DNA from 3 places in the Colwellia sp. MB02u-14 genome. Region 3 is predicted to be linked to each of the others. Evidence: predicted binding sites of a transcription regulator. Region 3 holds the regulator's gene; each other region holds the start of a gene.

Region 1 (7,872 bases), on a different contig from region 3:
AACACGTCCAATATCACGGGCATAAAAGTAAGCTGACAAACCGTATTCGGTATCATTGGCAATTTCAATGGCTTCTTTCTCTGTTTTAAAACTAATAATAGGCGCCACAGGGCCAAAAATTTCATTGGCAGCAATTGCCATATCGTTGGTTACATTAGCTAAAACGGTGGGTAAGTAAAAGCAATTACCCATTTCAGATCGTCCCCCTGTCAGTAATTTAGCACCAGAATTAAGAGATTTGGCAACTAACTGCTCGACATCTTCAACAGCTGCAGTAGACACCATAGGGCCAACATACACGTTATTCTCTAAACCATTACCTACTTTCAACGCTTTAACCGCTTTTACAAATTTTTGGGTGAATGCTTCTAAAACGGCTTCTTGTACCAAAATACGATTAGTACACACACAGGTTTGACCGGCATTGCGGTACTTTGAAGCGATAGCGCCTTGAACCGCCGCGTCAATATCTGCATCATCAAAAACAATAAATGGCGCGTTACCACCAAGTTCCATTGATACTTTTTTAACCGTAGAAGCACATTGTTTAATTAAAGCTTTACCCACTTCGGTTGACCCCGTAAAAGTAAACTTAGCCACATCAGGGTGAGTGGTTAACACTTCCCCCATCGCACGTGAGTCGGTTCCAACGACGACATTAAAGACTCCGTCAGGTATACCAGCTTGCTTTGAAAGCTCCGCCAAGGCTAGCGCTGACAAAGGGGTAAGCGAAGCGGGCCTGACAACGAAGGTACAACCGGCAGCTAATGCAGCGGCAGCTTTTCGTGCAATCATTGCATTCGGAAAGTTCCATGGTGTTATTGCGGCAACAACACCTACTGGTTGCTTGATTACAACAATTCGCTTGTCGCTGCTTAACGCTTGTATAGTGTCACCATAAACTCGCTTCCCTTCTTCAGAGAACCACTCAATAAATGAGCCTCCATAAACAATTTCACCTTTGGCTTCAGCTAAGGGCTTCCCCTGCTCTAATGTGAGTATTTTAGCTAATTCATCTTTATTTTTTATGACAAGGTCGAACCATTTTCGCATTAATATCGCACGTTCGTTTGCTGGCTTTTGAGACCAAGCAGCTAAGGCCCCCTTAGCCGCTTGAACTGCTTGTGTCGTTTCATCAACGCCAGCATTTGAAACGCTTGCTACTACACTGTTGTCAAATGGATTCGTTACGTCAAATTTTTCCAGAGATGATAACCATTGGCCATTAATGAAAGAACCATTTTTTAATAAACGTGATTGATACATAATTTCGCTCTTTGTATATTGTTGTGACACTAAATAAAAAAACTTAGTTTGCGTAGCTACTGCCAATGGCACTTAAAGGGAGTTCTAATTCAAGTTCTGGTACTTGATTACCTATCCAAGCAATAAAAGTATTACTATTAGGGCCTGGGAACATACTGTATTCATGTAACCAAGGATAAAGGGCTATAGCTGATTTAATTTTAGGAATAAGCTTTGCGGCTTTATCTCCTTTAATAGAGAGTAATAATGTAGGCTTTGACCCATACCAATATCTGTCAGGTGTGAGTGTTTCATAGTGCTTTATTGCCGATAGGCCTCGCCTAACTTGCCAACCCGTAACCTCATAAACACTATATTGAGTCGCTTGCTCTTCTTTTATTGCGACCCAAGGATGAACCGCAAACCAACCACGCCAACTAAAAGCGTCAGCAGCATAGAATTCTATAATAGCCCGGTTATCTTCACTCGGTAATGAAGCAATGCCTGCTGGCTCTCGACTAGCCGTGCGCCAGTTGCTATTAGTACAAGCGCTGAGTAGTAATACAACGCAGATAATCTTCCAATATCTCATATATTCTATTCTTATATCTTCTTTAAGCTATAGGATGTTATTGCCTAACATTATAAAGCTATAGCAATGGTTAATAAAATTAAAAGTAGCAGTTATTTTGTTAGTGGTAAATCTACGAAGACGTAATTTTAACATCAACGTTCAAGAATAATGCGTAGTATTTATATAAAAGCAGACGCTACCCTTTTTTCTAATGAAAGATGTTTACGACAGAGCGGACGTTAACATCAATAGTTTCCTCGGTTAAGTGCGTCGTTCAAAAGAAATAGATCTTCCTTTAGAAAGAAAATCAAAGGGTCAGAACACTTTATGACGGCAGTATTTTTTTTATGAGATATGTTGTTGGAATTCGTTAGACATTGTCACTATGAATACATCTTAATTATGTTAAAACATTCTGTTAGAATAATAGGCTATTGATTAAAGGACACCGAGGCAGCATGTCAGAATTTAAAGAATTTTCACTTTTAGAGTCAATTATTGATCGCGTTACTCTTAAGGGCTATAAAGAGCCCACACCGATCCAAAAAGAATGTATTCCGGCTCTTATTGATGGGAATGATCTGCTTGGTATAGCGCAAACGGGAACAGGAAAAACGGCGGCTTTTTCATTGCCAATTATCAATAATTTTGGTCGAAATAAAATAGAAATAGAAGCTAAGAGTACGCGTTCGCTAATACTAACGCCCACAAGAGAGCTTGCTTCACAAATAATGCAAAACATTGATGACTACTCTGATGGTTTAGGGCTTAAAACTAAGGTTGTTTACGGTGGCGTAGGAAGACAAAATCAAGTTGACTCTATCGCACTTGGACTTGATATTTTAGTGGCCACCCCTGGAAGGTTATTGGATTTAATTGAAACGGGCGACATAAATTTTAAGGCGTTGGAAGTATTTGTGTTAGATGAAGCAGATACAATGCTTGATATGGGGTTCTTTAAGGATGTTCAAACTATTATAGCTAAACTGCCAAAGAACCGACAAACACTATTGTTTTCAGCGACTATGCCTGCTGAAATAGAGATACTAGCGACAGCAATATTAACTAGTCCAATAAAAATTCAAATTACTGCTGAAACGGTTACTATCGACTTGGTTAATCAAAGTATATACCACCTTGAAAAAGCGAATAAAGTACCTTTACTCTTTAATCTCTTGAAAAATCCTGACTATAAAAAAGTGCTTATCTTTTGTAAAACAAAGTATGGCGCTGACATCATTGTTAAAGCACTAGAAAAAGCATCAATAACTGCCGCGAGCCTCCACAGTAGTAAAACACAAGTCGTTAGGGAAGAAGCCTTACAAAACTTTAAAGATTCTAATCTAAGAGTACTCGTTGCCACTGATGTTGCCGCTCGCGGAATTGATGTTGATAATATTAATTTAGTCATTAACTATAATCTTCCTGAAGACCCAAGAAACTACATACACCGTATAGGACGAACTGCTCGTGCCGGAAAAAGTGGCATGGCCATTTCATTTGCTGTAGAAAACGATATAAGACAATTAATTAATATTGAAAATAGCATAGGGCAAGTTATTCCTGTTGTTACAGAACAGCCTTTCCATAAAGAGTTTTCAAAAGCGCCTAAACAAGTCAAAAAAAAGGTAAGTAAAGCAAATAAAACAAATAGAACAAGAAAAAAAAGTAAATAAAGACAGGTATAGATTAGCCGGTTAGACTAAAAATATTACCTTGTCTCACGATAGGTTAAACGTGACTTTCTTTATGGTGAAAACAAGCAAACCAGGCAAAATTATCCGCATCGCCTGATTGGGGTAAAGAGAAATACCGTATGCTAAGAAATGTTTTACGGTCGGTGCGTATACGGTAATGGGTAACCACAACCATTGGGTGCTATTTATTGATGGGTAACAAACAATATCTTAGCCAACAAACAAAGTGGTTACCCTAAAGAAAAAGCCAATCTATACCCTCAGCGATACGCAAAAAGTGAATGTTAACAATTTAACGATGAATGCCCCGTTACTGGCTCAGGAACCATTAACGCTTACGTACAATCAAGCTTAGAGTGTATGACGCCTGCAAGCTCATTGTTGGTGTTGACATCTCTAACCCGAAACGATTAAATCAAAGCAAAAACGACTACTTCAAATACTTTTACCGCATTGATTTACTCGAATAGATTAATTTTCTTTGTATAGGATCGAAAGTTCAGTAAAATAGTGAGTCTTTAACAGTTCTGTAAAGGTTTGTGATGAAACGTGTTGTTTTATATATTTCAGAGAAATGCCCCCATTGCCGTCAAGCTCAAAAATACTTGGATGATAATGGCATTCAATACAGATTAACAAATGCGAAAATGCAGCGCGGTAGAAAAGAGCTCGACGCTATAGGCGCTAGCTCTGTACCAGCTCTCAAAATCGGTAATAAAGTAATGATTGGCTGGGATTTAAAAAATTTTAAGAAACTCTATGCCGCAGATTAAGAACGAGAATTATCTAACGAGATGATTGTAAAACCAATGGGCACAGAGTTTTGATTACTCTATCTCAATGTAGGTAATATTAATGATTGTAATCATTAACTTGTCAAGTTGATTTTGATTTTGATTTTGATTTTGATAATCATAATAAAAACGTGAAATTGCTCACCGCGGAAAAAGATACTTTTACTGCATTAGGGACAGCACAGGAAAAAGCAGTAGTTAAAAAATTTGGAGTGAGAAAACAAACAGAACAATCCTTTAATGAAGATAAAGCATATTAATAAATGATTATTTCCTTCGCGATATTAATATATATCATTTAACGTGAATATTCTTAGATACAAAATTCAAAAAACCGCTAGTCTTTTGATTAACGAGTTTTTCTAAGTTTGGCGGGACGAATATGAGCACTGGTTTTATTCAATAAAATTGCCACTAGAGGAACTACTATAAAAAACTAAGGCGTATACATTAAAAAGTCAATAAAATAAGTTGAGTTTTTTTATGGGTTAATCTTGTAAGGGCTGATAGTATTCTCCTGGGTCTCATTTACATAACGACACATAATGTTTAAGACCCCCTATCACTAAATGAAACTGGCTTATAATGATCACTTTTGCCACGCAGAAGACCTAAGCATTTGATCATTTACAAGCAAAAAATTGAACGACTTAATGTTGAGTGATTAGGCTAACTAATGCCACAAAGCAGAAGTAAACATTTGAGACTTTTCACTGCAAAAATTTGTATGTTTTGATCTACAGCGGACATGGCTGAATAAAGCCATTACGCTAGCAGCTCCCTGATAGCGGTCTTTCACGTAATTGTATTGTCAGTTTAAGTTGTTTCTTGTATGTATAAATTGATTTAGTATTATTGGCCCCATAAAGCTATAGTAATGTATATTTCAGAATATTAGGTCATGTACACAGCACTTATTCCATTGTCATTTGAAGTGATTTTATATTGAAATACTTCTTCATTTTTACCTTCAGCTAAACTCCCTTCAAATGAAGATTTAATTTTAGTACTCCAATATTGATAAAGTTGATTATTTTGTAGAGCTTCAGGCGAGTCAACAGAAAACCTTACAATAACCTAATGTGTACAAAGGGAAATATATCAAATTACAACAAGTTATCTTCCCAAGAGAAACGACGCTCAAAGATACTCTCTCATATTAATCATTTTTTTTGGTTAATAGGCAAGTGAATAAATTTACCTATATTTCAACTAATAACAGAATTAAACTGGTTGTTTTTTAAACTACCAGTGTCGGCTTTATTTACAACAAGCTATGCCCTACAACAGTAAAAACCCCTAACTCGATGAAAAGATGCGTTTTTTAGTGCTTGGCTTTATATTTGCTTAAGTTAAGTCGATAATTAATAACAATTTATTTTTACACTGCCAATCCAAAATCTATGGAAAGGGATTAATAAGGAATATTTCATGAAATTAAAATTTATACAGGCTGCTGTAGCTGGTCTGATGTTTTCTGTTTGTAATATGGCTAATGCAGGATTAATTGATAGTGGTATTTGGAAATATGAGGATCAATTAGCAAGTTTTGATATATATTACTTTACTGCTAATACAGACACAGATGCCATATTCGATATATTCTCATGGGGAGAAGTGGATGGATCGAACATGATCAATTCTATGATGTGGTTATTAAAAAATGATGGTATTTTAGATAATAATTCATTGTTAACAAGTAATGATGACTTTTCGGATCTCACAATAGCTGGTGCTGATGGGTCAACATCTCATTTTGATAGCTATATTTCTATGAACTTATTTGCGGGTGATTATGTATTAATAGTAGGAACTGTCGATCTTGCAGGTAATACCCCTACCTTAAGTGATATAGATTTTTCTACCCAAATTCAAGACAAAGCAGCGGTATATTTTTATGACGGTATTGGTCATACGAGTGACAATGTACCCTATGGTAGTTATAGGTTAACATATGATGGAGTAGAACGTACTTTTACAAATCCTGTAAATCCCGTAGCTTCTGTTCCTGAACCTTCAACTTTAGCTATTTTCGCATTAGGTATAATGGGGTTAGTTACTAGACGCTTTAAAAAGCAATAATTTTTTCGTTATAGCTCAACAAAAAAGCACCTTAATATTAAAGGTGTTTTTTTTGCTATAAATTTAAGTTTTACTGTAAAGCTAATATGTAAGGTATTAAAATATAATAAAATTTTCACTAGATATGCGCACACTCAATATTAACCTCAAAAAATTCTGGTTTCATATTTGTACTAATAGCCGGTTTATCCTTTAATTTCCTAACTATAGCTAACCTTTCAACACTAAATTCAAGAATATCCTGCACGTTAAACGTTTTATCAACTAAACCAATATGTTGCGCTGACGTTTTAGGGAATTGGTTCTTTTTAAATTTGTTCTTAGTAAAAGATTTCCATTCGTTAAAATAAAATTATTATAAACTCTAAAAATAGAATGTGAACGACTATAATGTGCTTTCAGGCGACGGAGTTGATACTCTCATACTATAGGTGTAATTTACTTTTTGTGATTATAAAACCGATTTCGGCAACGTCTGCTTTGCCTTAAATTTTAAAGTTAGCTATCGGCTAGGTTAGGTCAACTACCAAACTTACAGCCGACCTAGACAAACACTCATAGTTTCAAAAATTTTCTTCCGCATTGCGCACCAAGAAGTCTTAAGCATTTGATCATTTACAAGCAAAAAATTGAACAACTTAGTGTTGAGTGATTAGGCTAACTAATGCCACCAAGCCAACCTAATTATTAAAGTAATTAACTCTATTTTCATGTCAACTATCTTTAGGGATAGCTAACATTAGGATATATACCCTATAGCGCAATGGCGCCCAGAGCGAGTTAGATTTATACTCACTTTTGCTTAGAAGACATAATTAAACCAATATTCACCTGGGATCATAGCACTGTCTCCTACCCTTCAACCAATGTGGTAATAATTTGGGGATCATTGTGCAACGTTCGGTGCACAGGACAACGGTTAGCTATTTCCATTAGTCGATTTTTTTCTGCATCGTTTAACGGTCCAAACAACTGAACTTTGCGAATTAATGACTCCATATTCTTGTTTTTTTCAGTCACATTACTCGCATCTTCTAAATAATTACGTTCGTGTGATAACGACACTTCCACATGCTCGAGTGGAATATCCTTGCGAGTAGCGTACATCCGAATGGTCATTGCAGTACAGGCACCTAAAGCAGCCAGTAAATGCTCATAAGGATCTGGGCCTGAATTTTTTCCACCGACTTGTACCGGTTCATCTGCATTCCAGTGATGGTGATCACTAAAAATATCTTGTTGAAATTTATGGTCTATCTCGGCCACCAAAACATGTCCTTTTGTGAGACTGGGACGAGATGTTTCTAGCGCAGGAATATAACGGCTTGCCCACCCTGAAATAGTTTGCGCGACATATTCACTATCTACTGATTTTGATAAAAGATGATCGGCAGTGTCCAAGCTAACAAAGCTTTTAGGGTGCTTGGCAGCTTTGTAAATTTGCTCGGCATCAGTAATATCTACGGTTAAGTCAACAGGA
Region 2 (7,872 bases), on a different contig from region 3:
TGGGGTTATTTGACTGGGGCGCACTAGGTGAGATTGAAAACATCCAGTACTAGGTACTATCACTTGATCGCCTGCAATCAAGGGATAGTCCTTTACGGGTAAACCAGTTAATATTCCGGTTAAATCAACTTCAATTTGCCAGCCTTGGCGTATCAGTATAATCTGGTCTAGTTTTGCATCAGGTCGAATCCCTGATGCCGCTCGGAGCGCTTCTGAAAGTAATCTTTTGTTGCTGTAATCACCACTAGCATTTACTCTTTGGTCCATTCTTTCTGTTGCACTTTTATCGTTAATTAAGACTCTTCCCGGTTGGAAAACAGCACCTGTTACAGGAATTTCTATGGCCGCCAAGTGGAGAACTTTAACGTTTACAGTTGCAGTCGCTGAGCGAAAAATATGAGCTTTAATGAGTGCTAATTCGATCTGCTCAGACAGGTACTTAGGCGACATGCCAGATGCATCTATTGCATTGAGTATTGGTAGAGTTAATAGTCCAAAATTATCCAATACATAGATACCATTAAATCCTTCTCCATATTCCATCATAATTTCTAACATATCTCCGGGGCTAAGAGGTAAGGCATTACGAGAGGGATTAATATTAGCAGGCAAGGGGGTCTGGCTTGGTGATGATGATAATATCGGTTTGTCTACCCGGTAATTCAGTGGTGCAGCAAACTGATCTTTATCAGTACAATTTAATTGACTTTCAAAAGCCTTGGTTGGGATACTTTGCTGAGTGAATAGCTCTCCATGATCATTGATTGAGCCATAAAAGCCTGAAGAGTGATTACTTATTTCTTGTAAGCTATCATTGTTGGCACACCCACTTAAGGTAGTGACACCTAATAAAGCACCGACTAACATCGCCTTTAATAGGGTGTTTAAGTTAAACCAAATATTTTTCATGAAATATTCCCTTTATTGGTACTGGGACGGATCCTTACAGATAAATATTTATTGCACTAAGTAAGCCAACAATAAAAAAACATAAGTATATGTTTTTTTTGGCTTTTACTTTTACTTGCAAATTGTTTTTGCATTTTGGGAGGCGTTATAAGGATGGTTTTTAATTTGCGAAACACAGTAAAAGGGATGATGTTCTGCTAAGAAGCTCTTAATATGATTGTTTAGAGCAACAACAAACCCAATGAAATATTTTTATTGGGTTGTAGTATTATATGGAAAGTGTGAATTCATAGCGATATCGGGTAGAATAAGCGATGTTGATATCGCTTATTTGTAGGTTATTTTATTGGTAAATTCTTTATCGATTAATTAATAAGCCCCTTGAGCTTTTAAGACAACGGGGATCGTAGCCAGTATGATCTTGATATCCAATAAGGTACTTTGTTGCCACAAGTAACTCTTATCGAGATTAACTTGGGTTTTAAAATTGGTGTCTGCTCGCCCAGATACTTGCCATAAGCCAGACAGTCCTGGTAAGCCATTAAGGCGGCCTAAGGCAAGGTATGAATATTCATCGACTTCATTTGACAATGCAGGGCGAGGGCCGATTAAAACCATATCACCGATGATAATATTGTAAAACTGTGGTAGTTCATCAATGGAAAATTTTCGGATGAACCAGCCCATAGTGGTAATACGTGGGTCCTTTTTGTACTTCTTACAGACACCGTCACGATCACTTTGACTTGGATCAGGTTCTTGGTAGTTTGGATCACTTTTAAGATACATTGAACGAAATTTGTACATTCTGAAATGCCGACCATATTTACCGATACGATCTTGACTGTATAAAAAGCTCCCCTTACTTTCTAAACAAATAATGACGGTGGTAATGAGTAAAATCGGCGTCAACAGGATTAATGCCACTAGCGCTATTAACCTTTGAATAAACAAAGGTATTCCACGATGTTTACCCAAAGTCTGCTCCTGTCTAGGCAAGTCGAAATTAGTTGCAATGTCTTGCTCCGCTGGCGTCTCTAGATAAAATATATTGTCAATATTCATCATTAATATCCTTAGCTTGCTTGATTAAGTATAAAAGTACGAATTAAAAATAAAGGGTTACCTATAATGTAACGAGTGAACTTTACTTTAGGCTCTTGAATAAGGCGCCATACCCATTCCATGCCAAGCTCTCTCATCCATAGTGGCGCACGAGATATCTTTCCAGAGTAAAAATCAAATAAACCACCAACCGCCAGAGCCGTCCGACAATTAATGAGATTTTTATGTTGAATGAGCCATTTTTCTTGCGCAGGAGAGCCCATTGCAACGAGCAAAATGTCTGCATTGGATCCATTGATTTTATCAATCACTTTAAGAGAACTGCTTGCCTCGAAATAACCATGTTCGCTGCCAGCAATTTGCAGCCCTGGATATTGCCCGCAAAGATTTTTGGCTGTAGTTTCGGCAACATTAGGTTTTCCACCCAGTAAATAAATTGATACATTATTTGCAATAGCCGCCTTGCATAACCGTGGCAACATATCAGTGCCGTTGACATTATCTTTAAGCTGTATTCCAATTTTTTTAGCAGCAATACGCATGCCTAAACCATCAGCAAAACAACGGTCTGCTTGATTAATATGAACTTTGAATTTTGGGGATTTATGCGCTAGGTTAACCGAATTTACATTGACAAAAAAACTGACTTTACATCTTTGTTTGATTGTAGGCTCCAAGGGTTTAGTCATTACCCAGTTTATTGCCTCCGCCATGTAATCGTTATTAATTTTTAGCCCAAAAAGGGAAAATTTTTCAGGGCAATGTAAGTGTGAACTCTCCCTGCTAAAAATTAATTGACTTATTACCCCTCTACATATCAGTAAAAGGTAACTGGTTCGTGTCCCTGAAAATTGTTTTTCAAGTAAAACGACTTTATCAACAGTATGCAACCCACCAGATTGATGCACTGTTATTGCATCAAAGAAACCTGCTTGAATGTGTCTATAGTGAGACAACGCGGCTTTATCTTTGCTGGTCAGCTCGATATTTATTGGCATACCACATAAACTAATACGTTTGCTAACTACCGCCCCTAATGCCGCTATATTTTTCATCACACCTGAACTAAAATGATAATAGTCGACTACTCGGTTTAAACAATCCTGATGTCGTACTTGTTGCAGTACTGATTTTTTTTGCAAAAGTGCCAGCACGGTATTTACAACAATAATCGGTAAACATAGTACTAATAAACACGTACTAATGACTCGGTTAAATTCACATCCCTTATAGAGCTTATCTTGTGATTGCTTTATTTCTATATTCTTCGGCTTGAACATTATTTGTATAAATTTAGATGACATTTTTTTCTCCGCAAACTAGAAATATTAGGGTTAAGTAGAACCGGTGGTTGTCCTTATCAATTTATCATAAGTAGTGCAGCTTAAATCATGCCAACTTTTATAATAATAAGTCATTGTTTTTATTGTTTATTTATTTGTGAGGATGATTTTATAATTTTAATTATCGTTTTGGATATGCAACTTGAAAATATTATTAAAATGAAAAATCTTAAATAAATAATCAGGTATCATCAGTTTTAGAAAAAAAATCGGTAGTATGCAGTGCAGATTTGGTCAGTTTTATTAAGGGATCTTGATGGTCATTTAGCAGATACAATGTCTGGGCATATTCCTGTAATATAGTGAGTATTCTGGTACCTCGTCCAAGCAGTTTGTGGCTAAGATTAAGAAAAAAATTTTGACGTAGGGGGCCAAAACTAAAATGTCTTATATAATCAGATAAATGTATATCGTAGGTGTTGTTCCAACGTCTATTAAGTGTACAGACAAATTGACAATTTTGGGTGTGCTCAATAATATGTCCATTTTCCCCCCAGCCAACATCATGTTCAGGTAATACTGAGAGGTGTCTAGCCGAGATAACGTCTACTAACCATTGTTGTATTTTATAATGATTTTTAACCAAGATCACACCAGAGTTAAAACGTCCGCTATAGCTCTTAGCAAGGTATAAATATTTATTTGGCCGAAGTAGTGATTCAAGTTGATATGCACTTGTCTTAATATAAGCATCAGCATCGACAAATAATACCGTGTTATATCCTGCCTTTAACGCTTCAAGCATTACGGTTAACTTTAACCAACAACATTCGACACCCATAGAAGTGAAATAAGGACGACAGATCACCCTATACTCATAGCCATAATGCTTTGCATATGCTCGCTGTGAACTTATACAATCACGGTACAACCACTGATAACCGTTTAGGGCAATACTAAAGATCAATGTTTTATTTTGCATATTCGTTGCCTATTATTTTGATTAACAATCAGGTAATAACTATTAGCAAGAACCAATCCATATAATACCAGGTTGAAATTGGCGCTTTCTCTCTGCGAATTGATAAAATATCTTTTTTTGCGATGCAAATTGCAAAAAATATCAATATTTTTTCTTTATGACAAGCTATAAAGCACCTGAGCAGTTGCTTTATAGGGGGATGTAAAACTTGGCTTGATGTTAGCATTGTATTCTTGGTAATCCGGATACAACCACCATCTCGATGGACCACTTAAGATTAGTTACAGGATCAGGAAGCAATATTATGAAAAAACAATTCAGCTTTAGTTTTATCAGTATATTAATACTACTGAGTTATTCTACCTTAGCCACAGAGCAAGAAAATGGCGATTATGTTTGGCAATTTCTGTCTGGACAACCTTGGCCTATTGGATATAATCAAAATATTGGTAAGCCAGATAATTTATTGTGGAGTGCCAGTGAATACACCACGGACTTCTTTGCTCGTATCAATAATGCACTGCCAGAAAGTGAGTTAAATGAAGCTTTTTTAACTGATGATTGTGGGTCAATAGTCGATCTAGATGAGGAAGGTGAAGTATTTGTTACTTTTGTTCACGAAGGAACGGACTATAAAAATGCCTTTGGTTTTTTCACTTTTGATCGGGACAATCCGCCACAATCCAGCGCCGAAGTAATGGAAACTATTATTTTCCCAAATTTATCGTTTCCTCATATGGCCAGTGGCCATCGATTAAGTTTGGGCACTTTTCCTGCGGGTACCAGCATAGGATTTTTGATTGCGGCTAATGGCTTTGATTATTATACTGGCGTAAGAACAGAAGAAATCCCTTACTACTACTCATTACAATATCTTAATCCAGAAGAGGATCCTACTTTACGTCAACATACGGTGCTACTTTATGATGAAGAGGTGGGCGAAGTGATTTTGGGTTTTGAAGATTTACCGGGAACATGGGGAGATAATGATTTTAATGATGCGGTATTTAGCATTAAAACAAGCCCAGGAACCGCGATACATAACGAATCCCTTACCAAGGTGCCTGACGTTAACGATAGTGATGCAGATGGTTTAATTGACTCCTTGGATGAATTTCCAGAAGATTATCGACGTGCATACAGTACATATTTCCCCAGTCAAACGGAGTTTGTGACCCTTGCTTATGAGGATAATTGGCCAAAACTTGGCGATTACGACTTTAACGATTTGGTTGTCAAAGAGCGCTTTCAGACAACTTATGATGCTTCAGGTCTCGTCAGTGGTTTCATTATTCAGGGTTTTATATCCGCTCGTGGCGGATCAAACGCTAATGGATTTGCGCTCAGGTTAGTCGACATTCCAGCGTCGCAAGTTGAATATGCCAACTTTCAGATAAATAATATCACTTATGATAAAAAAACAGAGTCAAATCAGTCAGATGCAGTTATCTCTTTATGGGGTAATAGTAAAGTCTTTACTGATACGGGTGAAACTGGCCAATGTTCGTTGTTTAATACGAACAAAAACTGTGCTGAATTTGCCCCTGTCGAATTTACTTTTGACCTAAGGTTTACCAATGGTTTACTGTCTTTGAATCATTCTGTAATCGATTTTTTTATCTATCGTTCAAATGATCGTACCCTGGAAATTCATATGCCGGGCTATGCGCCAACAGACTGGTTTAACTTTGCTCGTTTTGGAACCGCCGACGACACTTCTGATGTTAGTCAAGAACGATACTTTAGATCTACGAATAATTTACCCTGGGGTTTAAAAATCAGTGATAACTGGGCTTACCCCCGTGAATATATCGATGTGTTGTGGGCTTATCCCGATTATGAAGAGTGGGTTGAAAGTTCAGGAGGTTTGGCAACGGCGTGGTATAAAACCAGTAATCGTACAAGCCACTTTTATGTTCCCACAATAATTAACCCATAAAAGGATAAAGAAAATGAATAATTTATTGTTAAATAAAAGGTATGTTTTAAGGCCAACTACCATTGGACTTGTATTGATTATACTGTTTTTGGCTTTATTTTTACCTGCTGACGCCAATGAAAATACACGACAGGATCATCAGCCAATGGCTGGAAAACTTGATACAAATGCGGGTCGTTCAAAAGAGCTATATGTTGAACCTGAGTTTCGTTTTGATACGTTTAAACTGATGACCGTAGATATATCAGTAGTTGACATAAATGGGAACCCTGTTGCTGGGGCAATTGCGCTTATTTCGAATATACCGGAAGAGGTTTTAGACCTGTATGATCAACGACTCGAACAAAAATCGCTAATAGGTGTTGTGCGCTCAGATGAATATGGGCGTGTTTACCAAACGTTAGAGCTCTCAAGTTCAGTCAAAAGGGTTTTGCTTGAGCTGAACATACAAAGTGAGAACAATAAAGTCATTATTGAATTAGATAATACAGAATACATAAGCCATTTTTTTCAAGTGGAATAAGGCGAAAATAATTTTAAATGCTAGTCAACATGAAACCAACTAATAATGAGGTTCGTGTTGACGGTGAATAAATGTCAATTATATAAGATACGCGAACAACAAAATAGTTAGTTAGTAAATTTAATCCCCTCGATAGTACGTTTGATATGAAGCAAAAATATTGATTAACTATAGAAAGTTGGTCAAACGCCGACCATTTTTTATTTTATCTGAGATAAATTGCCATTAATAAAAAGGTGGGATTTTTATTTGACTGACATTTTTATAAAAGATATTTCAAAAGTTGTTCCTACACCTTCAATAGACTTGACGGTTATTGTTGCATCATGGGCCTCAATAATTGCAAAAGAAACAGATAAGCCCAATCCAGTTCCTTCTCCCACAGGTTTGGTCGTAAAGAACGGTGTAAAAAGCTGTTTGAGAATTTTTTTGTCCATGCCACTCCCTGTATCAGAGACCCTAATAATCAACGAATCATCAGTTTCCCTGCCCGTTATACTTAAGACGCCATCATTATCCATTGCATAAGACGCATTGACAAAAAGATTAACAAATACTTGCTGCAGTTGCCCCTTATTACCCATGATAAAGGGCAGGTAATCGGTTAGTTCATTTTCAATGTTATGGTTGTACCTTAGAGAAGAAACTTTGAGAGCACCTTCAATGCAGCCAACAATAGACATTTCACAAAATGCGGTCTTTCCGCTATGTGAAAAGGTTTTTAGGCTATCAACTATGTCTCTTACTCTATCAATGCCATCAATATTTGATCGCAGTAAACTAAAGGCATCAGTGGCAATGTAATCAATATCAGCTTCGCTGATGAATTGTTCAAAAGACTCCAGATTTAATGAATGATGCTCAGACAGGTGATGCTTAATATCCCGGTATAGTGCATTGTATACTTTTAAGTCATCAAGTAATATTTCCATATTGGAGCGAATGAAAGCAATAGGGTTGTTAATTTCATGGGCCACCCCCGCTGAAAGTTGACCAAGTAATGCCATTTTTTCATACTGCATTAATTGGCCTTTAGCCCTTTCTAAACTTGTAACACTATCATTTAATTTACTTTTATTTTCAATCATTTGAACATCATTTAATCTGCGCCTAATACTACTGAGTAAGTGTCCTTTGGCAGTATCTAAGACAAATAACGATTCTTTGTCTA
Region 3 (7,872 bases):
ACCCAACTTATTGCTAATGGTTAATAATTTATTAAATTTTGGCATGCGATAACTATTCTTAGGTACTTTGTATTTTAATATCGCGATGATGAGATTGAACATCTTCACGCTCTTTACGTAGATTGTTCGCTAATATTTCTGCAATATAAACCGAACGGTGTTTTCCGCCAGTACAACCAATAGCGATAGTAATATAGCTACGGTTATTCCTTTCTAAGTGGGGCAACCACGTCATCATAAAACTGTTAATTTGCCAGATAAATTTAGTGACTATCGGCTGGCTCGCAAGGAAGTCTTGAACAGGTTGGTCTAAGCCAGTAAAACCTTTTAAGTCTTTTTCCCAAAAAGGGTTAGGAAGAAAGCGGGCATCAAATACATAGTCTGCATCTTGAGGTACACCATGCTTAAAGCCAAAAGATTCAAATACCACAACCATTGAGGCAGACGTTTTACCCAAAATTCGCTCGCGCACTAAGTCAGATAATTGATGAGGTGATAACTGGCTGGTATTTATATACAATCCCGCACGTGTAGAAATAGGTTCAAGCAGTTTTTTCTCTAAAGAAATCGCTTGGTCGAGTGGAATATTTTGTTTTATTAACGGATGTAAACGACGCGTTTCACTAAAACGGCGAATAAGATCAGAATCATCGGCGTCTAAATAAAGTATATCGAGCTTTACTGTTTTAGGTAGATAATCTAATATTTCTGAGACATCATTAGGGTCATTGGGCAAATTACGGACATCTAAACTAACGGCTACTTTATCATAGTCATTGATGACGGTATGGGCTAACGCAGGCAACAAGTTAACAGGAATATTATCTACGCAGTAGTAGCCTAAATCTTCGAGCACACGCAATGCAACACTTTTACCTGACCCTGAACGACCACTGACTATCATGAGTTTCATTTGAATTTTCCTGACTTTTTATTGTATTTATTAACGTGCAGCTTGCTTTATTAAATTAAAAAGCTCTTGCGAATTTTGACACTTTCTTACTTGTTTTGCGATTTGTTTGGTACTAAATACTTGTGCAATACTTTGTAGCGTTTCTAAATGTTGTTGGCAGTTCTCTTCGGGCACAAACAGCGCAATAATAATATCTACCCCGCGATTATCTATAGAGTCAAATTCCACCGCTTGTTCACTGGTCAGTAAAACGGCAATGACTTGTGAGGTATTTGACAAACGCCCATGAGGGATAGCTATACCGTTACCGATGCCGGTAGAACCCACTTTTTCACGCGCCATTAAACTTTCAAATAGCTGATGTGTATCAAGGTTCTCAATTTTTTTTGCCGCAGTGGCGCTAATTATTTCAAGGAGTTTTTTTTTGCTAGTCCCCTTAACGGCACAGAGTGTGCAGTCAAGGGTTAGGATATCTTGCAACTTCATTACACTACTTACATTCTTTGATTAGAGAAAAGATAAAAAACAGCATTAATGCTGATTCGTTTTGCCTTTGTACTTTAATATTTGCCGATCAAGTTTATCAACAAGACTGTCAATAGAGGCGTACATATCTGGATTTTCAGCTTTAGCATGTAAATCAGTGCCACTAAGATGAATCGTCGCTTCTGCAATTTGGTTTGATTTCTCAACGGTGAGAACAACATGAACATTATTGATATGGTCAAAATGTCGGGTCAACTTTGCCATTTTTATATTGACATTTTCTCGTAAAGCTTCGGTAATTTCAACATGGTGACCAGAAAGATTAATTTGCATAAGCTTAATTCCTCATCTTTTCGTTAAAGTAAACTTTTTCGTTGGTTAGAAGGGGGAATAGAAAGTGACTCGCGATATTTTGCAATAGTACGCCGAGCAACATTTATTCCTTGAGTGGCTAATAAGTCAGCCATTTTACTATCACTTAATGGCTTTGCGGGTATTTCAGCCGCGACAAATTTTTTGATTAATGCACGAATAGCGGTTGATGAACATTCGCCACCACTTTCTGTCCCTACATGACTTGAAAAGAAAAATTTCAGTTCAAAAATTCCTCGTGGCGTATGCATATACTTTTGTGTTGTTACCCGAGAAATGGTTGATTCATGCATATCGACAGCTTCGGCAATATCATTTAGAACCATAGGACGCATGGCTTCATTACCATGTTCGAAAAAACCAATTTGTCGTTGAACAATACAGTTTGACACTTTCAATAAGGTATCGTTACGACTTTCTAAACTTTTAATAAACCATTTAGCTTCTTGTAAATTTGAGCGAATAAACTGTGTGTCTGCCGTTGACTTCATCGAACGAGACATCGAAGCATATTGCTGATTGACAGACAGCTTTGGTGCTGTATCAGGATTTAGTTCAACAACCCAACGCCCATTTTTCTTTTCAACAGAAACATCAGGAATAACGTATTGATCATCACTTTTGATAACACTGTCGCCAGGTCTAGGATCAAGTGATTGAATCAGGCGGACGACTTCGCGAAGTTGCTCTTCTTTTAGTCGAGTTTTACGCATTAACGTACGATAATCTCGGCTACCCAGCAGATTAATATGGTCACGTAACACCAACTTACTTTCTGCTAACCACGGCGTTGCGGGGTCAAATTGGTTAAGTTGAATAATTAAACATTCTGAAATAGAACGTGCAGCAACGCCAACAGGGTCAAAGAGGTTAATACGTTTTAGTACCACCTCTATTTCATCAAGTTCAACACCTTCAATGGCAACACTGTCTAGAATGTCTTCACTGGAAACGGTCAAATAGCCAGCATCGTCAACGGCATCTATGATTGCGGTAGCTATAGCACGGTCGGTTTCGGTGAAAGGGCTTAATTCCATTTGCCAGCGTAAGTGGTCTTGAATAGAATCTTGAGTTTCGCCTTGGTAAGTATAATCTTCTGAAGCGGGTCCCGAATTAGAACTCGCTGCACCTGCGGTGTAGTTGTCATCCCAGGTCGTATCCATGTTTAATTCTTCAGGGATATCATTTTTATCCATTGCTTCAGTGGTGGTGATCTCATCGATGGTGGGTGTAGAGTCTTCGCTGCCATCAGAAACGGCTTTCTCTTTAATATCACCTGCACCAGCTGTGTGAGCTTCTTCAAGATTGTCAGTACTTTTATCTTCAGCATTGTTTGACGATTCATCCATTTCTAGTAATGGATTATTTTCTAAGGCCTCTTGAATTTCTTGCTGAAGCTCTAACGTTGACAATTGCAGCAATTTGATTGCTTGCTGCAATTGAGGCGTCATGGTTAATTGTTGTCCTATGCGGAGTTGTAGAGTAGGGCGCATTTAGGTCATTAACTTCCTATTATTTTTAATTGAATATTGTCGATATACGAAAATATTATTAACTTATTAGCTACTATAGCGTGAATTGTTCACCAAGGTATACATCTCTTACATGTTGATTTGCAAGAATTTGATCTGCATTACCTTCTGCAATAAGTTCACCATGACTAACAATATAAGCATGTTCACACACATCAAGGGTTTCTCTTACATTATGGTCGGTGATCAAAACACCAATACCACGTTCTTTTAAGTGTAGAATAATTTTTTTGATATCACCTACTGAAATTGGGTCAACACCCGCAAAAGGTTCATCTAATAAAATAAATTTGGGCTCTGCGGCTAAAGCTCGAGCAATCTCTACTCGGCGACGTTCACCACCTGATAAGCTCATGCCTAAATTATCTTTAATATGACCTATGTTAAATTCTTCAACTAAATGTTCTAGCTTTTCTTCACGTTCTGCATTAGATAATTCTTTTCGTGTTTGCAAAATGGCCATAATATTATCGTAAACACTCAGTTTTCGAAAGATAGAGGCTTCTTGTGGCAAGTACCCTATCCCTTTTCTTGCGCGTTCATGCATAGGTGCTAACGTGAGGTTTTCATCATTGAGAATAATATCGCCACTATCACTTTCAACCAAACCAACAATCATATAGAAAGAGGTGGTTTTTCCTGCGCCATTAGGGCCGAGTAAACCCACTATTTGTCCTGCTGAGACTTGCATACTGACATTCTTAACAACTTTTCTGCCTTTATAAGCCTTAGCAAGACCTTTCGCCATTAGCGTGCTCGTACTCATAAGTTACCTTTTTCCAGAGTATTAGTGTCATTTTTTTTCGCTTGTACTTTTTCTTTAGGCTGAAAAATTGTCTTCGTTCGTTCATTAGTTTTACTCTCAGCATTTACATACTGAGTATCAATATTGTAAGTGATTTTACTACCACTGACTTCACTGTCTTCTTGTTGTAATAATGCATTTCCTGAAATGATCACTAAATTGTTTCCAGGCTCGTATCGTATTTCATCTGCTTGCAAATTAAGCAGAGTACCATCGGTTAACGTTTGTTCAAATGTTGCTGGTTTCCCTTTCGCAATATAGGTTTTTTCTTCGCTACCTGATTGCGTTAGCACTTGAACCAAGTCGGCACGAATAATTAATGAACCTTGGGTGATAACTACGTTGTCGATATAGCTGAAAATTTTATTTTTAAGATCTGCTGCTTGTCTTGATGCATCAATTTCAATTTTTTGTGATATATCAAATTTTTCAGCGAAAGCTGATGAAAGCAAGGCGCCTGATAATATTAAGCACAGTAGGCTATTTTTTAACAATTTCATAAATGGATTTCACATGTTTAGTTAGTGTCATTTGGTTGGTGTTTAAGTCGACAATTAAACCCTTACCATCGATGGTAAATCCTTTACCAATAATTTTAATTTCTTGTTCTGAACTTATGATGTTAGTTTTTAAATCAAGTTCAAAGTATTTTCCTTGAACTTCTTGTAATAAGCTATTTTGATCGGTTGCTACCAAGCGCACATGCTTTTCTAACTTCACTCGGTTGTTGTTATATAATATGCCTTCATTGGCAGATACCTTCCATGTGGGCGCATTATTTTTTGGATGAAGGGTGTATTGAGGAAACTCAAAATTGGTAATGTTTAACTCAGGATAATGTTCCATACGCTGTGCATCAACAACATAAGCTAAACTTCCTTCATTCTTGTAGACATTACTGTGTAAATTTTCAGCAATAAAGTCAGGCGTGAGTGTTTTGTCAATCGCTTGTAACTGTGGTATTGAGGCATTTCTCCATTCAATAATCCCATAAATAGCGCCCGCCAAAATAAAAAATACTAACGTTAAACTATACAGTCGATTCATATCATATACTCGCGCCACTAGCATTTTCTAAAGTATTTTGGCTAAGCATGATTAAGTCGCAAATTTCTCTAACAGCGCCAAAACCGCCACGATTAAAGGTTGTGTAATTCGCTATTGATAAAATGCTTGGATGAGCATCTTGTACGGAAATACCAAAGCCGACATAGTCGATACACTCATAATCAGGCATATCATCACCAATATAGGCAATTTCATCGAGCGCTAAATTTAATTGCTGGACCATCTTTTTCAAAGCGGGTAATTTGTTTTCCTCACCTTGTACTATGTATTTAACATTCAAGGCGGACATACGTGTCGCAACAATATTTGACGTTCGACCCGTGATCACAGCAACATCGACACCGCTAGCGCCTAATGCTTTTACGCCATAACCATCTTTAGTATGAAAAGCTTTTAATTCTTCACCATGGTTACCTAAATAAATACGACCATCAGAAAAAACACCATCGATATCACAAATCAGCAGCTTGATTTTTTTCATCGCATTAAATGCAGGGTCAGTAATTTCGCCATAGTATGTGTGCATATTAGATAAGACCTGATTTAAGTAAATCGTGCATATTCATTGCGCCAATTGGCATGTTATTGCTATCAACAATGATTAAGCCATTAATTTTTTTGTCTTCCATAATCTTCAAACCTTCAGCAGCAAGCATGTCTTGATGAGCAACCGTCGGATTTTTTGTCATCACAGACTCAATCGTGTCTTGATGAATATCAAGACGTTCATCAAGGATGCGGCGTAAATCGCCATCGGTGAATAACCCTTGTAAGCAACCTGTTTTGTCAATAACTGCAGTCATCCCTAAACCTTTTAATGACATTTCCACTAAGGCGTCTTTAATTTTGGCTTGAGCATTTACTGTAGGTAAACGTTCACCACTGTGCATAATGTCACCTAATCGCAGTAATAGGCGTTTTCCTAGGCTACCACCAGGGTGAGAAAGTGCAAAGTCATCGGCGGTAAAGCCACGAGCATTTAACAGGGCGACAGCGAGAGCATCACCCATCACTAAGGTTGCTGTAGTGCTTGATGTCGGCGCTAAGCCAAGTGGACAGGCTTCTTGTGAAACGGCGACACATAAATGAATATCGCCAAGTTTTGCTAGAGTTGATGCAGGGTTGCCCGTCATCGAAATAAGTTTAGCGCCAATGCGTTTTATCACCGGCACTATGGCTAAAACTTCACCAGTTTCACCAGAGTAAGAAATAGTCAGTACGACATCATCGCCAGTGATCATGCCTAAGTCACCGTGACTTGCTTCGCCAGGGTGTACAAAAAATGAAGGCGTGCCGGTGCTAGCTAAGGTCGCAGCAATCTTTCCACCGATATGGCCTGACTTCCCCATACCAACAATGATCACTCTACCTTTACAGTTGAACATTAACTGACAAGCTTCTTCAAACTTTTGATCAACGTACTGGGTTAACTCTGCAATAGCCTGTTGTTCTATATGAATAACGTCTAACGCCAGTTGTTTAAAATTGTTCATTATTAGCCCATTTCTATTTTATATTAATCATTATTTATAGCGCGTTTTTTGTTATATTTGGCTAAAAAGTAAGATTTGATAAGCAACAAAAGCGCCAATCAATAATAAGCCTTTCATGCGGGTTATACGAAAACTGCCAGCTCGGCGAGTGAAACACAAAATAAATAGTAAGACGGTAACACCTAACATATACGGCGCATCGCGTGTTGCAGCATCTGAGTCTACTTCGCCTGGTGCAATAAGACCAGCAAGGGAGAGTACCGCTAAAATATTAAAAATATTAGAGCCAATAATACTCCCTAACGCTAAATCATCTTCTTTTTTAATGATACTCATAATGCTTGCAGCAAGTTCTGGTAAGCTCGTACCAATGGCAACAACGGTTAAGCCTATGACAAGATCACTAATACCAAAAGCTTGTGCTATAAAAACAGAAGACTCTACTAAATAAATTGCACTCATTGGTAAGAGAATCATACCAACTGCTAACCAAAGTATTGATTCGGGCTTACTTACCGCATCGGCTACTTCTTTCTCTGCTTCAATGATAAGAGGATCATCAACAGGTCTACTTTTAGATGCTCTTAGTGTAATTAATAGTAAAGCAATGATATAAACAAAAAAGCCAATAAAGAGAGATAAACCTTCGTTAAAACCAAAATAACTGTCAGACAACATCCAATAAGCGAGCGCTGTAATGATTAAAATTAACGGGATTTCTCGTCTTACTGTTGAAGAAGAAACGCTTAATGGTTGAAATAGCGCCGTGATACCTAAAACTAAAGCAATGTTGGTAATGTTTGAGCCTATTGCATTACCTATAGCGAAATTCGGTTTTCCATCTAAAGATGAGGTTGCAGCAACCATCATTTCTGGGGCTGAAGAACCCATAGCGACAATAGTCAAACCGATAATCATAGGAGAAATACCAAAATTTCTCGCGAGTGATGAGGCTCCAAAAACGAACTTATCTGCACTCCATACTAAGGTAACAAGGGAAATAAGCAAAATTAGAATCTGTATTAACATTAAGGGCTCCTATATTGAGAGGGTAAATTGTCGCTGGTTGTGAAAGAAAAACAAAGAGAAATAATCGGATCTAAGGAAAAATAAGTAAAAAAGTGCATAAAAGGCTGTTTTTTTGTATTGAGTTGTTAAAAAAGCAGCGAAAGTTAATATTTCATTAAAGCAAAAAATATCAGC

The links. Region 3 encodes sigma-54, which starts transcription at its own class of promoters, with help from an activator protein. Its sites were predicted from a motif close to GTTGGCACGNNNNTNGNNT; they were not measured.
Region 1: the regulator sigma-54 is predicted to act here: its motif matches at 5,641-5,659, upstream of H4J52_RS19910 (DVUA0089 family protein).
Region 2: the regulator sigma-54 is predicted to act here: its motif matches at 4,447-4,465, upstream of H4J52_RS14325 (LruC domain-containing protein).

Annotation. Positions count from the first base shown of each region.
Region 1 is NZ_JACGUX010000062.1:118,041-125,912, forward strand. Features, by position in the region: gene H4J52_RS05350 (NAD-dependent succinate-semialdehyde dehydrogenase) at 1-1,266, opposite strand, end outside; gene H4J52_RS05355 (DUF3750 domain-containing protein) at 1,310-1,837, opposite strand; gene H4J52_RS05360 (DEAD/DEAH box helicase) at 2,278-3,495, shown strand; gene H4J52_RS05365 (glutaredoxin family protein) at 4,059-4,289, shown strand; gene H4J52_RS19910 (DVUA0089 family protein) at 5,742-6,392, shown strand; gene H4J52_RS05375 (bifunctional alpha/beta hydrolase/OsmC family protein) at 7,245-7,872, opposite strand, start outside.
Region 2 is NZ_JACGUX010000081.1:23,847-31,718, forward strand. Features, by position in the region: gene H4J52_RS14305 (polysaccharide biosynthesis/export family protein) at 1-909, opposite strand, end outside; gene H4J52_RS14310 (sugar transferase) at 1,279-1,977, opposite strand; gene H4J52_RS14315 (WecB/TagA/CpsF family glycosyltransferase) at 1,986-3,278, opposite strand; gene H4J52_RS14320 (hypothetical protein) at 3,499-4,239, opposite strand; gene H4J52_RS14325 (LruC domain-containing protein) at 4,544-6,178, shown strand; gene H4J52_RS14330 (hypothetical protein) at 6,192-6,701, shown strand; gene H4J52_RS14335 (sensor histidine kinase) at 6,947-7,872, opposite strand, start outside.
Region 3 is NZ_JACGUX010000079.1:438,291-446,162, reverse strand. Features, by position in the region: gene H4J52_RS12375 (HPr family phosphocarrier protein) at 1-45, opposite strand, end outside; gene rapZ (RNase adapter RapZ) at 59-913, opposite strand; gene ptsN (PTS IIA-like nitrogen regulatory protein PtsN) at 944-1,399, opposite strand; gene hpf (ribosome hibernation promoting factor) at 1,445-1,732, opposite strand; gene H4J52_RS12355 (RNA polymerase factor sigma-54) at 1,756-3,264, opposite strand; gene lptB (LPS export ABC transporter ATP-binding protein) at 3,338-4,069, opposite strand; gene lptA (lipopolysaccharide transport periplasmic protein LptA) at 4,066-4,608, opposite strand; gene lptC (LPS export ABC transporter periplasmic protein LptC) at 4,589-5,155, opposite strand; gene kdsC (3-deoxy-manno-octulosonate-8-phosphatase KdsC) at 5,157-5,702, opposite strand; gene H4J52_RS12330 (KpsF/GutQ family sugar-phosphate isomerase) at 5,704-6,669, opposite strand; gene H4J52_RS12325 (calcium/sodium antiporter) at 6,721-7,698, opposite strand.